Planctopirus limnophila DSM 3776: one gene and its partners. The protein of the gene in region 1 binds, or shares a complex with, the protein of each later gene. Links are inferred from orthologs where the notes say so. Each region holds a gene or a part of one and is shown on either strand. Other genes may lie near its edges. The genes, in order: fliM, fliG and PLIM_RS14755.

What was found.
Region 2: the proteins of fliM (region 1) and fliG are in contact, whole or in part, in a crystal structure (PDB 4QRM), measured with the Thermotoga maritima proteins. The link is inferred for Planctopirus limnophila DSM 3776 from one-to-one orthologs. Residues at the interface, in WP_004081085.1 of Thermotoga maritima: Tyr124, Leu127, Asp128, Ile130, Met131, Gly132, Gly133, Pro134, Glu136, Pro139, Arg141, Thr144, Glu145, Ile146, Glu147, Ser149, Ile150, Lys153; in WP_004082903.1 of Thermotoga maritima: Phe122, Ser125, Glu126, His127, Pro128, Gln129, Thr130, Val133, Glu157, Arg161, Leu164, Leu165, Arg167, Ser169, Glu171, Val172, Glu175, Ile176, Asn179, Lys182.
Region 3: the proteins of fliM (region 1) and PLIM_RS14755 are in contact, whole or in part, in a crystal structure (PDB 4IGA), measured with the Thermotoga maritima proteins. The link is inferred for Planctopirus limnophila DSM 3776 from one-to-one orthologs. Residues at the interface, in WP_004081085.1 of Thermotoga maritima: Asp3, Val4, Leu5, Gln7, Ile10, Asn11, Leu13, Ile14, Leu17, Met18; in WP_004081049.1 of Thermotoga maritima: Ala83, Gly85, Gln86, Gln87, Val90, Ile91, Ile94, Lys99, Asp100, Phe101, Ile102, Val103, Arg110.

The regions. Positions count from the first base shown.
Region 1 is NC_014148.1:3,257,725-3,262,876, forward strand. What follows is about bases 1,451-4,447. They hold fliM (flagellar motor switch protein FliM), read left to right. Parts: upstream 1,451-2,383; coding sequence 2,384-3,511; downstream 3,512-4,447. Other genes in these bases: PLIM_RS12880 (glutamate-5-semialdehyde dehydrogenase), read left to right, coding at 1,451-2,246; infC (translation initiation factor IF-3), read left to right, coding at 3,815-4,324. In the rest of the region: PLIM_RS12870 (proline--tRNA ligase), read right to left, coding at 1-600; more of PLIM_RS12880, read left to right, coding at 990-1,450; rpmI (50S ribosomal protein L35), read left to right, coding at 4,633-4,833; rplT (50S ribosomal protein L20), read left to right, coding at 4,948-5,152. UniProt on the Bacillus subtilis protein: One of the proteins that forms a switch complex that is proposed to be located at the base of the basal body.
Region 2 is NC_014148.1:4,007,697-4,012,833, reverse strand. Bases 861-3,842 are described here. They hold fliG (flagellar motor switch protein FliG), read right to left. Parts: upstream 2,857-3,842; coding sequence 1,864-2,856; downstream 861-1,863. Other genes in these bases: PLIM_RS15890 (hypothetical protein), read right to left, coding at 2,916-3,842; PLIM_RS15900 (FliH/SctL family protein), read right to left, coding at 1,020-1,787; PLIM_RS15905 (FliI/YscN family ATPase), read right to left, coding at 861-1,023. Also shown: more of PLIM_RS15905, read right to left, coding at 1-860; more of PLIM_RS15890, read right to left, coding at 3,843-4,565. UniProt on the Bacillus subtilis protein: One of the proteins that forms a switch complex that is proposed to be located at the base of the basal body.
Region 3 is NC_014148.1:3,721,036-3,725,990, forward strand. What follows is about bases 1,211-4,010. They hold PLIM_RS14755 (response regulator), read right to left. Parts: upstream 2,894-4,010; coding sequence 2,528-2,893; downstream 1,211-2,527. Other genes in these bases: PLIM_RS14750 (sensor domain-containing diguanylate cyclase), read right to left, coding at 1,211-2,371; PLIM_RS14760 (chemotaxis protein CheX), read right to left, coding at 3,056-3,571. Outside these bases: more of PLIM_RS14750, read right to left, coding at 419-1,210; PLIM_RS14770 (response regulator), read left to right, coding at 4,477-4,955. UniProt on the Bacillus subtilis protein: Involved in the transmission of sensory signals from the chemoreceptors to the flagellar motors.

The DNA of each region.
Region 1 (5,152 bases):
GGCCTCGACGGGAAGATATTCCAGACCGCAGCGGGCGAAGATGCGGCAGTAGGCGCGATAAATCTTCTGATAAGTCTCCGACAGCGATTCGACCGAAGAGTGGAAGCTGTACGCATCCTTCATGATGAATTCGCTGGTGCGCAAGACTCCAAAGCGAGGCCGTTCTTCGTTCCGGAATTTGGTTTGAATCTGGTAAACCGTCATGGGTAACTGGCGGTAGCTGCTGATGTGACGCGACATGAGATCAGTCACAACTTCTTCGTGAGTCGGCCCCAGTGCCAGATGGACCTGATGATTCTGCCGGCGGATGTTGAAGTTGATAAGGACGTTGCCAAAGGCCTCTTTGCGGCCTGTCCGTTCGAAGAGATCGATGGGCTGGAGGGCGGGCATCAACATTTCGAGCGCGCCGGTGGCGTCCATCTCTTCGCGGATGATGGCTTCAATTTTGCGGATCGAACGCCAGCCCAGCGGCAAATAGGTGTAAGCACCGGCCATCAATTGACGCACATAGCCGGCACGCAGCATGAGCTGGTGGCTGGGAATTTCGGCATCAGAAGGATTTTCTTTGAGCGTGGGAATGAAAGACTGTGACCAGCGCACGAGTAACATCCTTGAAATATGGCAGATAGCAACCGGGCTTAACGTGAATGGCGAGCAGGGATTGTAAAGAAGAGACGATGCTCTTGAAAGCGAGGTTCGTTCGCAGGCATCAGCAGCGCTGGCTCCTGTCGGGAGTTTGGCTTGCGTTTTTTCACGACACTCTTCGCTCTGAGTTTCGAGTTAAGGAATTGACCAGAAACGCCGGAATTGACCGATTCCCCTGTTTCCGGGATGATTCCCATTGAACTTTGAGCGAACTTGAACCTGCCACCCTGATTTCGCGTCTGGCCTGAATTCTCGATTCATCAGGCAATGAACAGGTTCTGGGCAGGAATTCCAAGACCACCTCGATTGTTGAACTCCGGTATTCGTTTGGGAAATTTGTCGCGATGTCCTGGCAAGCGTACTCACAAGATATTGGTCAAGCGGCACGAAATGCTTCCGTGGCATTGCGGAATGTTTCCCCGGCCCGCAAGACTCAAGGTGTGCTGGCCATTGCCAGAGCCTTGCGCAGCCAGTCGGCGGCGATTCTCGCTGCGAATGCGAAAGATATCGAAGCAGCCCCCGGCTTTGGACTGAACTCGGCGGCGATTGATCGACTGCGACTTTCGACAGACCGCATTGAGGCGATGGCGCGGGCCGTCGAAGAAGTAGCCGCACTCCCTGATCCTGTGGGAGCTGTCATTGATGGTTCGATTCGGCCAAACGGGCTGCAGGTGCAGCGAATTCGAGTTCCACTGGGTGTCGTACTGTTCATTTACGAATCCCGTCCGAATGTGACCACAGACGCTGCCGCCTTATGCCTCAAGAGCGGGAATGCGGTGATTTTACGGGGTGGCAAAGAGGCCATGCACTCGAACATGTGCCTGGGTGAAATTGTGCAGGGGGCTGTGGCTGAAGCGGGTTTACCCCCTGCCCTTGTCCAGATTGTCAATACACCAGCCCGGGAAGTGGTCGGAGAACTGCTGCGACTGAACACTTTGATTGATGTGGTGATCCCGCGTGGTGGGAAGTCGCTGATTGAGCGGGTGATGTCAGAAGCGACGATGCCGGTCATTAAACATTACGACGGCGTTTGCCATGTCTATATCGACGCGAGTGCTGATCTGGATATGGCCAGCCGGATTCTGGAAAACAGCAAATGCCAGCGAACCGGGGTCTGCAATGCGGCTGAATGTGTGCTGGTGCATGCAGCGATTGCCGAAAAGTTTCTGCCCCGACTGGGCGAAATCATGTCCCGGCGCGGGCTCCAGGTGCGTGGCTGCTCGAAAACTTGCTCTTTATTACCAGAAGCTCAAGCAGCCGAGGAAAACGATTACCGCACAGAGTATCTGGACATGATCATCTCCTGCAAAGTCGTCGATGCTCTCGAGCAGGCGATAGGACACATTGAGACATATGGTTCACACCATACCGACTGCATTATTACCGATGATTACTCTGCTGCTCAGCAGTTTGTGCAGGAGGTCGATTCTGCGGCTGTCATGGTCAATGCCAGTACGCGGTTCAATGATGGGGGAGAACTGGGCCTGGGAGCAGAAATTGGCATCAGCACTGATAAGTTTCATGCCCGTGGCCCTTGTGGACTGACTGAATTGACGAGTTACAAGTATGTTGTTCGTGGGGCTGGGCAAATCCGTGGCTAAACCAGAGAGAATGCCTTACCAGTTGTCAGCAGGGATGAGAGACGAGCAGCGTATTGGCAGTGATCTGAGCTAAACAAAGAATTTCGACTGAGTTCATTTCGACGGAATTTATCTCGACAGGGAAGTGGAGAGACAACATGGCCGATGTACTCAGCCAGTCGGAAGTAGAGACACTGCTGGCAGCACTCGATCCGGCTCCACGCAGTAATGCTGGTTCTGCCATGAGCGGCCCGGCACCCAGTTCGACACCAGTCCGTCGGCGAGAAAATGGGCCGCAGATCAGTGTTTACGATTTCAAGCGTCCCGAGCGCGTCAGTAAAGAACAGATGCGTGCCTTTCAGGCATTGCACGAAGGTTTCAGCCGGGAGTTTGGCGCTGCACTTTCGGGGATGCTGCGAGCGATTGTCGAAGTCAAACTGATCAGCGTGGATCAATTAACGTACAGCGAGTTTGTCTTCAGCCTGGAGAACCCCACCTGCTTCAACCTCCTCGAATCGAAAGGTCTTGAAGGACATCTGATCCTGGATTTGAGTCCTTCGATCATTTTTCCGATTGTGGATCGTCTCTTAGGTGGTGGGAAAGAAAGCATCCCGAGCATTCCCAGTCGGCCGCTCACTGAGATTGAACTGCAACTGGTGTCGCGGATCACATTACTGGTGATCAATGGGCTTGAAAACGCATGGCATAACGTGTGCAGCCTGGGCCTGAAGGTAACTCAGATCGAGAGTAACCCTCAACTGGTGCAGATTGTGCCACCGAACGAAGTGATTGTGCTGGTCAGTTTTGAGATCACGATGGGTGAAGTCCGCGGCATCATGAACCTGTGTATTCCATTCAATACGATCGAGCCACTTTCCGGAAAACTCTCGTCGGACACATGGTCGGCTTATCAGAAGAAGGGGCTTGATCCCAAACAGCGAGTGATTCTGGAAGACGGGCTTTCCAAGGCCGCCGTCAAAATGATTGTGAATCTGGCACACACTCGACTCACAGCGCGAGACCTGGCTCATCTGGCTGTGGGAGATGTGATCATGACTGAACACCCCAAAGAAGATGGGTTGGAAGTGGTGGTCGAGGGCTGCCCGATGTTTATGGCGAAACCCGGTGCCGTCAAAGGGAAAAAGGCCATTCGCGTCACGGGAATGGTGGCCCACAGCCGGGATATTCTGCGCGAAAAGCTGCAAGCGGCCGCAGAATCATCGACCACTAAAACGGCGCCAGCTGTCACTGAACCGAAAACCAATCCACCCAAGCCCCGGACCTAACTGACATTTGTGGTGCAAGTTCCCCAATGCACGTCATGCCATCAAATACATTAACGAGTATTGATTTGTATCCACCGCCGGATATGCTGAACGTGACTAACTGATCCACCGAAAATAGATGTCAAAAAAACTTCAATTTGCGGCAACTTGTTGACTCAGTACGATTTCCGGTATAAATCAGTTGAGACAAGGTGCAGTCGAGAAGGGCAATTGCTTGCCAGACGCCACCTCACGGCTGATTCCATGCAGTTTGCGGCCATTGGATATTTGAGATAACTTCTTTCCTTACTGGAGATTACGGCAATCGAAACGACGCATCGTATTAATGATCAGATTCGACTTTCCCCAATTCGGGTGGTTGATCACGAAGGGAAAATGTTAGGAGTGATCCCCACCTCGGAAGCCATGCGTGTGGCGCTCGAAGTTGGCATGGATCTCGTTGAGGTCGCTCCTGGCGAGCGCCCTCCGGTCTGCCGAATCATGGATTACGGCAAGTTCAAGTATGAACAGAAGAAAAAACACGCAAATTCGGCCAAGCAGCATCAGGTGCAGATTAAGGAAATCCGTCTCCGCCCCAAAACTGGTGAACACGACATCGAGTTTAAGGTGAAGCAGGCGAAGGAATTTCTGTCGCAAAAAGACAAAGTGAAGCTGAATATCATCTTTCGTGGTCGTGAAAATGCGCATCACGATCGCGGTAAAGAAATTCTCGCGAACATTATCCAGCAGTTGGCAGAGCACTGTAAAGTTGAGCAAATGCCCAAACTGGAAGGTGGACGCAACATGATTGCCGTACTGGCTCCCAAGACATAACACGTTGACTTAACAGCAGATGCAAACAGTCGAATTGCATCACAAACGTGATTATTCTGAGAGATCACCGGCTCACTTCGCCTGCTTTCCATCCATCGGCTCATTCATCATTCTGCGTTCTTGAGTGATTGAGCGCGATCGCTGGAAATTTACCGGGCCACTGAACTATACTCCCCGTTCCTGAATTGATGGCTTTTGATCAGAGGAACAGATCCTTTGATGAAAGACTTTGTTGAGCCGCAGCAATTTCACTGCATTTCACGACAGACAGTCTGCCGACATGTTGGCAGCCAAAGTTGAGAAGAGTTATGACTAAGCAAAAGACCCACAAGGGAATGCTCAAGCGGTTCAAAGTCACAGCAAGTGGCAAGGCCAAGCACCGGAGTGCATACCGCGGGCACCTTTTGTCTCACAAAAGTGGCAATCGTAAGCGTCACCTCCGTCTTGATAACGTGGTGACAGGCCCGAATGCCAAGAATATTATTGAAGGTCTCCGGCCAATTCTCTAATCGACAGGCCTATTTTTTAATGACCACTGTGGCTGGGAACGCGTTCATATCGTTTGTTCTTTGCTGATCAACGATCACACGAATACCGCCCTTTGAAGTTTACGACAGGTTATTATGCGTATCAGTTTTGCAGTTGCCCGCCATAAATCTCACAAACGGCTTTTCCGCGAAGCTCGCGGTCAGGTTGGTGGTCGTAGTAAGCAGATTCGTCTGGTGAAAGAAACAGTGGTTCGTAACCGCTGCTTCGCCTTCCGTGACCGGCGCGCCCGCAAGCGTGACTTCCGCTCGTTGTGGATCACTCGTATTACAGCCGCTGCTC
Region 2 (5,137 bases), 750 kb from region 1 along the record:
CGGGAACTGCCCCTGTTGAGCCAGCTTTCGCGAGAGCACAATATGCCCGTCAAGAATCCCGCGGACAGTATCCGAAATGGGCTCATTCGTGTCGTCACCATCGACCAGCACTGTGTACAATCCGGTAATACTTCCTGCTGGCGAGCAGCCACTGCGTTCGAGTAAGCGAGGCAACAAAGCGAACACACTGGGTGGATAGCCACGCGTTGCGGGAGGTTCGCCCGCCGCTAAGCCAATTTCTCGCTGAGCCAGCGCAAAACGGGTGACGCTATCCATCATCAGCACGACATGCTGGCCCAGATCGCGGAAATGTTCGGCAATCGCGGTCGCCATCCATGCGGCCCGTAGTCGCAAAATGGCCGGTTCATCACCTGTGGCGACAATCACCACACTTCGTTTCAGTCCTTCCGGTCCCAGGTCGCGATCGAGAAACTCACGCACTTCACGGCCTCGTTCACCAATCAGTGCGACGACGTTGATATCCGCTGAACTATGCCTGGCAATCTGCCCCAATAGCGTACTTTTGCCGACACCACTGCCAGCAAAGATCCCCATCCGCTGGCCCTCGCCCAATGTCAGCAGACTATCAATCGCTCTGACTCCCGTCTGCCAGATCTTGGCAATGCGTGGTCTTTCCAGTGGCCCCGGTGGTTTGCCATGCAGATCAGCTCGATGCGCCAGAAGTGGCTTCGATCCTTCATCGAGGAACTCTCCGCGGCTGCCAATAATGCGCCCCAGCAGCCCAGCACCCACATTCACACAGGGCACAGATTCCACGAGCCGCACTCGTGCACCCCGGCGAACGCCAGTGAGTTCGCCTAATGGCATGAGTAATGTTTCATCGCCACGAAAGCCCACAACATCGGCTTCAATGGGAAAGCCATGATCGCGATCAATCGCACAGCGTGATCCTAATGGAGCTGGAAAACCGACGACGGCAGCTGTGAGCCCCACCACCCGGTCAATGCGACCAGTCAGGCCCAAAGGCAGAACTTGTCGGGCATGTTCGACAAGTGTGGTCATGGCGAGGTTCCCGAATTCGATGTGCTGCTGGCGGCCTGCTGGTGTGGGAGCAGTCGATGGGCTGTACCTAAAAGTTCGCTCGTCATGCGGTCGAGCATCGTTTCCAGACGGGCATCGATTTCGCCATGGCGAGTTGTAACGACGCAGCTTCCGCGTGAAAGCGACGCATCGTGTTGAATCGAAACTTCGCCGCAACCCGCCATTGAAGCCAGTAGACGCAGCCCCTCATCATGCCCCAGGACTTCCCAATCGGTGGGATGAATTGCCAGGACAATCTCTTCTCGCGAGGCCAGTTCGAGCGCACTCTGAATCATGGGCTTCACTGCTTCCGGGTCGGCCGCAATTTTCTGCCCCATCAGCCGCTCAGCAATCGCGAGCGAAAGCTCAACTGCCAAAGTCTCCCAGCGGGCGATCCAGTCGGCTTTCAATTGTTCGATCTGTCGAGAAACCTGCTCCAGGGCAGGGAGCAATTGACCAATTCGCTGGTTGACCTGATGGTTGACGTTCGACTGCAGGCGCTGATCCATCTCGCGCATCGCCATTGCCTGGCCAGCCTGATACCCGGCTTGTTCTGCCTTCGAGTGAGCGTTTTTCACCAGCTCATCGGCCTGCTTCCGAGCGTCATCAATCATCTTGGCCGCTTGTTCCCGCACACGGGCCAGATAGCTCTCACCTTGAGCCTGAAGGTCGTCGTAATTGAAGACGACGGGGCCCTGGCTGCCAGGAGCCATGCCGGCTTTCAGAACTCGGGAACTGGTGGACATGTAAGGGCCTTAGGTATTCGGTGTTTGGTGTTGGGTGTTAGACATTCAAATACCAAACACCCAATACCAAACGTCACTAACTCACAAACTGTTCTCCGCCGCCGGCTGCGACTACGATTTCACCCGCGTCTTCCAATCGCCGCACAGCATCGACAATCTGCTGCTGCATCTGTTCCACATCAGAAAGTCGCACAGCACCCAGATACTCAATTTCTTCCTTGAGCATTTCTGCCGCCCGTTGAGAGAGGTTACCGAAGATCTTCTGTTTGATTTCTTCGGAAGCTCCCTTGAGTGCCAGAGCCCACTGACTGTTATCCACTTCTTTGAGCAGTGCCTGAATCGACTTGTTGTCAAGCTTGAGCAGGTCATCGAAGACGAACATCAGTCGGCGGATTTCGTCGGCCAGTTCACTGTCTTCCTGATCGAGGCTTTCCAGAATCCCTTTGTTCGTCATCCGGTCAGTCACGTTCAAGATCTGGGCCACCATTGGCACACCCCCGGCATTTTCCAATTGCTGGTTGAACATGCTCGTCATGCGGCTCTGCAACGACTTCTCGATCGTGGCAATCACTTCCGGACTGGTTTGCTCCATCCCCGCAATGCGACGGATCACTTCCAGTTGCCGGAGTGATGGCAAACCACTGAGAACTTCTGCCGCCAGGGCCGCCGGCAGGTGAGACATGATCAGTGCAATCGTCTGTGGATGCTCTTCCGAGATAAACGTCAGCAAGTTCTCCGCACCCACTTTATGCAGAAAAGAGAACGGAACTGAGTTCATCGATTGCCGGACGTTTTCGAGAATCTGCCCGGCATGTTCTTTCCCCAGCGATTGTTCGAGCAGTTCGTTGGCAGCGCCTAAGCCACCCCGTTCAATTGGTGTGAGCTCATTGACACCCTGAAAGAACTCATCAAAAACACTTTCCTGCTGTTCGCGAGTGACATCATCAACCTTCGCAATTTCCAGAGTCACACGCTCGACTTGTTCACGGGTCATGCTGGCGAGTACCTCGGCAGCCAATGGCTTTTCCATGCTGAGCAGCAGAATGGCAGCTTTGCGTATGGCGTCCATTATGTGGTGACCTTGTGAACTGGATGACGAGAGCTGAATCGAACAGAAACACGAAATAGCTATTTAGCAGCCTGAATCCATTTTCCTAAAAGGGCTGCCGTTGCTTCCGGATTATCGCGAACAATCGCCTGTAACTGATCACGCCGCGTGGCAGGTTTGGGGGGTAAAGCGGCACTGGCACCCTGAAGTGCATTCATCGCCATGGCAGCTTCCGGGCCACCTGAGGGATTCAAAGGATTCATGCCATTTGCATTATCGGTACGGCTATCACCGGGCGAGGCATTGGCCTGAGCCAGGCTTCCCATCGATTTCCGCAGCATCATGGCCACATAGATCGCAAAAGCTCCCAGAGCCATCGTGCTGCCATATTCACGGAAGAATTGCCACGCGGTTTCAGTCCACGGGATGGTGACTGTCGGAAGTTCCTTTGCGAGTGTATCAACGGTACTGACAACAATGGCATCATCGGGAGAATCCGCCGGGATCAGGCGGTTGACGCTTTTTGAGACTGAGGCGAGCACTTCTTTTTCAATGGCCGGGATCTCCGTCAGTGCCGGATCCTTCTCACCGGCGGCAGTACGCTGGGCAGCAATCCCGCGGTAGTAATCTCGCGGCACACTGATGCTCACCTGCACGGCTTTGGGCATGGCCGCCAGAAGCTGCTTTTCGCTGATCTCAAAACTCACACCATTCACAACCCGGTTATCGGATTCTGTCATCTGGCGATTGCGGTCACTGCCGGCACTGCCACCCACACTGGCAGGACGATTGGCCACCTGCCCGGGTTCACCACGCGGTGCCCTCTGGGTTTGTGTATCGTTGACAGTGAACTCATTGGAAATCACAGGAGCCGATTTCTTGGGATCGATCTGCTGAGTCCGAATGACCGATGATTTCAGGTTCTCGATATCAACATGCACAGTCACATTCACACCTGGAATGTAAGACAGGCTTTTCGAGATCTGCGATTCGTACTGTTTCGTCAGTTCGCGAATTCTCTGAACCAGTTGGCTGCTGAGAGGATCGTCCGCTGCATCACCGGCATATGTCACTTCATTCACGGGATCGAACACCGTCACATCGGAGGTCTTCAGATCTGGAACCATGCTGGCGACCGCTGCCCGGATTGAAGCCACCAGCCGGGTCGAAAGCTCGCGTCCTTTTTTGGGAGTGATCGTCACGTTGGCGGTGACAGTTCCCTTCTGGCTCCATGAGTTTCTTCGATTGGGATTGGCAATCACGACGCGGGCATCTTCTACATTGGGAATCGCCTTGAGCGTCTGAGCGACTTCTTTCAGCAGCATCGCTTCGCGCATTTCATGACGCTGCTTTTCCGTGATGAACGGGCTCAGCGATTCATAATGCTTGAGTAGCTGAGACCCGAGATCTTCGGGCATGGCATCGAATTCGAGCAACGCCGCGTTGTAGCGGTCTTTTTCAGCCGCTGGAACCAGCAGCATGCGGCCCTGTCTCTGAAAATCTGTGAGGCCAGCTTCCATCAGAGCATGTTCGGCGGCAATCAGTTCTTCGGTGGTAAAGACTTTGCCCCACGAGAGTGCGACCATCCCAGACGTGTTGTTCGACCAGTAAAGAAAACCAAAACCGGCCAGCAGAATCAGGGGCGCAACGATGAGCGAAATTCGCTGTGCCGAGTTCATCGAACTCCACAGTGAACTGAACTGCTGCTGCAGTGATTGAAGGAAATTCATAGGAAAAATCGTGCTGTAGGAAGGAAGGGCACGTTGGAAATAGAGAGGAGCAGGCGATTGCCAGGAGGCGGGAATTGCAGGCGGTCATCGCGTGGTGTACCGAATCGAGCCCAGTTCTGTCGAGATCGGATTTCAGCGATTCACTCAGCCGAGTGAGAAAGACTTGAGAGAAACCGCGCGGGTTCGAATTTTTCAGGAAATTGTGGTTGACGAAAAAACCATCTTGCAGCAGATTCCGTGCTCTTGAGTGAATTCTGTCCGTGTTGTTTCGGCACAGTCTGCTCCAAGGGCATTCTGTGAGAGTCACTACTCGATAGTTCTGCCCCAAGCGATTTGTCCCAGAGTGCACGGCAAGATTCCCAAGATACCTCGATTCAATACCCTTCCAATAGTTCTCCCTGTTTCACTGTGAATCCGTGTGCTTCTGAGTGAGTCTGACTCATTCGGTATGAACGCTGCGATGTCCCTGATCTCACATTTTGTTACCCCCCCTGGCGATTTCAAACCAAGGATTCTGGCCTGCGAAAGCTACCCGTTCAGGGTGGTCTGTCCATTCCGTGGTGCTGAAGTTT
Region 3 (4,955 bases), 460 kb from region 1 along the record:
ACCTTCGTTATGGGGAAATGCGCGAAAGTCAGATTCGAACTGTTGGTTGTTGAACCGATCCACAGGTTACGCATGGCGACTGATCCGAATAATGGCTGGTTCTTTTGAGAGCTCTCGGATCATAGCAGAAGTGAGGGTCGGTATGCTGCTCAAAAGTGTGGCGGTCGCTGGGGGATGATTGAAGGTGGGTCGCGCGAAGGCGCGAAGAGAAGGTTGGAAGTGTTGGTGGGCTGGGGGGACAGTAACGTGGTTTGACGCTGGGGACTTGCGTGAGGAGCACTGCTGGCAAGCCAGCAGTGGCACCCGATGAACCGGCAATAGCAGGCGATAAACCGGCAGTAGCAACCAATCAGCCAGAAGTGGCACGCTATGAACTCGTAGTGGCACACGAAGAGTTCATAGTGGTATACGGCGAGATTCACGCGAAGGCCATCACCCGGTGTTTAGCAGGTGGGGCGATCATACGTGTGTAGTCTTCCAGAGCACCAGAAGCGACGTCGGGTGATAAGAGGCCCGTGCGAACCAGAGCACCCATGACCGTTCGTGGATCTTCCTGCTGCGTCGCCAGTACGAAGACGGTTTCTGTCGCGGTCATCAAGCCGAGTCTCACAGCGACGGCACAGAACCGATCGCCCGTAACTTCCTGATGTTTGAGAATGCTGTGCAGTTCGGCAATGTCAAGATAGCCCATCCGCACGGCAAGTTCGCCGCACTGGACATGTGGAGTCTGGCAATCGAGCAGGACACGAGAGATCGACGGGACATCGAGCAATCTCTGCTGGACGAGCCAGCGGCTGAAACGTGTCTGAGTAATGAGTTGCTGGAGCTGGCGGTCGCGTTCATCCATGACGTGACGAAGAATCGTGCGATTGCGTCCATTGCGTTTGGCTTCGTAGAGACATTCATCGGCAACGGCAATCAGGCGGTCACCAATACCGGTTTCGCCTCGACGAGGAATGGCAATGGCAGCACCCACACTGACTGTGATTTTGACAGGTGTGGAGCCGAAGCGGAACGCCTCTTTTTCGACGTTCTCGCGAATACGCTCGGCCAGTCGTTCGACACCTTTTTCGGAAGGCTGGCTGACCAGGACAACAAATTCTTCGCCACCAAAGCGAGCGAGTGTATCGGCGACGCGAACGGTTTCGGAGAAGATCTGGGCCACACGCTTGAGAACCTGATCACCAAACTGGTGACCAAAAGTATCGTTCACGTTCTTGAAATGATCGACATCGATAAAGATGACAGCCAGCGGCTGGGCAGCCCGCACACAGCGATGAACTTCTCGAAGGAGAACTTCATCGAAGAATTTGCGGTTATGGACGCCGGTGAGCGGATCATGCAGCGCCTGCTGCTGCAATTCGCGATTACGCGTTTCGAGTTCGCGCTTCTCCTGCTCGGCGACATGCTGCCGGATGGAGGCCTGGGTGCTGGCGACATGTTCACGCAAAGCGAGTTGTACGAGTTGTTCGTTGGCCTGAATCATCAGGTCGGCAGAGTTTTGCAGATGAGAGAGACTGACGTTGAAGAGTTCGGCGGCCTGTCGGCAGCGTTCTTCAATGTTACTGAGGAAGACAACCAGGTCGTCTTCTGTCATCTCCAGGCAATGGCTGGAGATTTCGCGGAGGCTGTGGAGTGCGAGACCTTTATTGGCCGTGCAGAAATAATCGGCGGCGGCGGCACTGAACGCCATGGCGTTCAGCAGCCGGGCGTTGGGATCGGTGCCCAGTTCGAGGACTTTTTCGAGGGGAGCATGATGAAAGGCAGCTGCATGGATAATGCCTTCGGGCAGCTTCCAGAGTGTCATCATCTGCTGAGCGATCTGGACGTGTGTGAACCCCAGACGAGCTTCTTCGAGTTGCGATAGAGTCGTTCCGGGAAGTTTGGCTTCTTCCAGAACAGGAATGTACTCGTTGGGAATAGTTTTGAGCATGGCGAGCCGGCCCAGTTCGAGCAGCAGGCCGGTGAGGAAGTATTCTCCGCGTTGTGCGGGTTCAAGTTTCTGGCCAATCAGTTCGGCAGTGGCAGCCTGAACGACGGAGTGAACCCAGAAGTTGCGATAATGTTCGGCTTTGGGGCCAGTCTGGAGAGATTCATCTGTGAGAGAGAAGCTGAGTGCTAAAGAGGTGGCGACGGTTGTTCCCAGGATGGAAACAGCGCGATCCATGGCTTTGACTTCGCTACGCACACCGAAATAGCTGGCATTGGCGGCTTTAACCAGTTTGGCACTGATGGCGGGATCGAGTTTGATGGTTTCGACGACATCTCGAATTTCTGACTCTGGATCACGCACGATTTCGAGCAATCGGACAGCGACAGCCGGGAGAGTGGGGAGTTGAGCAGAATTCCAGATACGTTCAACGGGAATCATGTTGGGACCTGTGGCAAATCGAGAACCGGAATTGAAAGCCCGCCAGTGGCAGATCCTGATGATTGATCAGGAAACGAATCTGGCAGATCGTAAAGATCATTTGAAGAGGAGCTAACATGCGGCGGGAAGTCTCCTCGCCTGGCAAAATCATTCGAGTTAGACGTGGCAACCAACCCAGCGTTCGAGTTTGTCGCGCAGGCCATCCGGAGTGAACGGCTTGACGAGGTAATCGGAAACACCGGCTTGAATGGCGAGCACCACACGAGCGCGTTCGGCTTCGGTGGTGATCATGATGATCGGGATCGTCGTGTTTCGCTGGCGGATCTCTTTCAGAAGAGTGAGACCATCCATATTGGGCATGTTCCAGTCGCTGAGCACGATGTCGAAGGTGTGCGCCTCGAAGGCGGCCAGGGCCTGCACACCGTCTTCGGCTTCGACAATGTCGTTTACATTGAGCTTATTGAGGCAGCGCTTCTGGATGGTCCGCATGGTGCCTGAGTCGTCAACGAGCAAAACTTTCATCAGATGATCCTTAGAGGAGTCTGTTTAACGGGCAAATTGTCTGGTGCTTGAATCTCGTCGAGGCAGAACCTCAATCGATGGTTACGTCTACTGATGGTCACATGGTGTCAATGGCGTTGATGATTAGCTGGCAGGTTGAGTGTCGCCTGCTGAATTCATGGTTTACTTTACGGGAAGATTTGAGAAACCAACTTCGATGGTGAATGGCCCCAGATCGGAATCGAATGAGAGAACCATCGGGATGACGTTGGACGGAAAATGAACAGTATGGTCATCGCCTGAGACAACATTCGGAATGCTGATCAGTAACGAATACTTGGCGAGTTGGGCTTTGGCGTGGCCGGCGATCATGTTAGTGACTTCACCGACGGCATCGCAGACTTCGGCGTTGACTTGAGTGACTTCTGCTCCGACGAGACGGTGTAGAATTTCGATGGCTGTGGAACTGGTGAGATTGAGCACCAGAGTTCCTGCTGCCTGACCAGACAGGCCAATGACAGCACTGACACCACTGGAAGGTTGGCTGACTTCTGACGGGTCTGACCGGAGTGAGAGACCGGTGCGTGTGGCTGTCGCATTGAGCATCGTCGAGAAAACGGTGCGCGTGGCGGCAATCACAGGATTGACGTATTCGGCAGTCATACGGGATGTGGCGGAAGCAGTGACGACTGCAGACATGCAAAGTCTCCTCGTAGATGGGGCCTGGCCCCGACAGGTACGACAGAGCAAACTTAGTTCAGGAATTTGGAGGTGCTGCAAAAATGCAACGATGGATCGTTTTTTTGCGAGAGAACGAGGAGTTTTTCTGAAGCACGCCAAAGAGGTAACGAGGTTTATCACTGAGGCCAGACGGGTTTTGCCTCGTCGAGAGGGGGTTTCGAACCACTCGAGTTGCCTAGCGCAGTCAAAGGTTGGCAGGCAGCGCGTGATTTTCAGTTCCAGGCTTTTTGGTCAGAGGAAGTGCTCGAAAGCCGCCTGTTGGAGAGGATGTAACAGTGACATCTCGGGCGCTGCACATGTGGTGAAAATACGATGAGTGTTCGTCAATCTCCCCATGGCATGAGGTGTTAGCCTCATTTTTCTATGGGAGCGAAAATATCGACTGGAACTTATGCAGAAGTTGATAGATTAGCGGCGATGTTGCTTTCGCCGCGAACTGAAGTTTTGTGAATGAGCCTCCATTCATAAGTGTTTCTACCTGCAGTGAACACAATTGCTTAACAAGCTTGGAAATGATCATTACCCACTTGCTTCTGATGGATTGAGTCGAGGGTGTGAGATGGTTTTCTGAAAGTGGGCAATGCTGATTGTTCACTGCCACTTCAAGAGGAGTTTTGTCTGCCGCATGCTCAATGCGGTCGTGCAAATGTTTGAAATAGTTTCCTGGGCGGGGCTAACCATCTCGCAGCCAGCCAGGGAATCATGACGGGCCACATGTCTAACTATCGCGAGACTTTATTATGGTGATGTTGCCTCACACACCGCTGTCTTTCCCGGGTATTTCGTTTCCGACGACGAGTCATTCTGCTTCCTCAACAGTCACTGGCGTCCAAGCGGTGACAGATCATGCTGAATCCCTAGGGATGGTCACAGAGACAGCCCTGAAGGATGTCACAGATAAGCAGGAAACCCGAACTTCCGTCAGGCCCCATCGAGTGGGGAATCGTCTGGTGCGTGTCTATCTGGTTGATGATCATCAGATGATTCTCGATTGTCTTTCAGCTTATCTGACGGCTGACAGTCAGTTTGAAGTCGTCGGAAAAGCGACCAACACTGAACAGGCGCTGCTGGAAATTGCACAGATACAGCCTGATGTCGTGGTCATGGATGTGGAGCTGCCGGGTCGAAGCGTCTTCGATGTGGCCGAAACCTTGCGCACAAAAGCACATAGCGTTCGCGTGATATACCTTTCTGGTTACGCGAGTGATGTGCTTCTATCGAGGGCCCTGAAGCCTGGATGCTTTGGGTATCTGCTCAAGGGAGAGCCAGTCAGCGCTATCCGCCAGGCAATTCTTCGGGCGATTGATGGTGAGATGAGCTTTTCTCCGGAGATCCGGCAGAG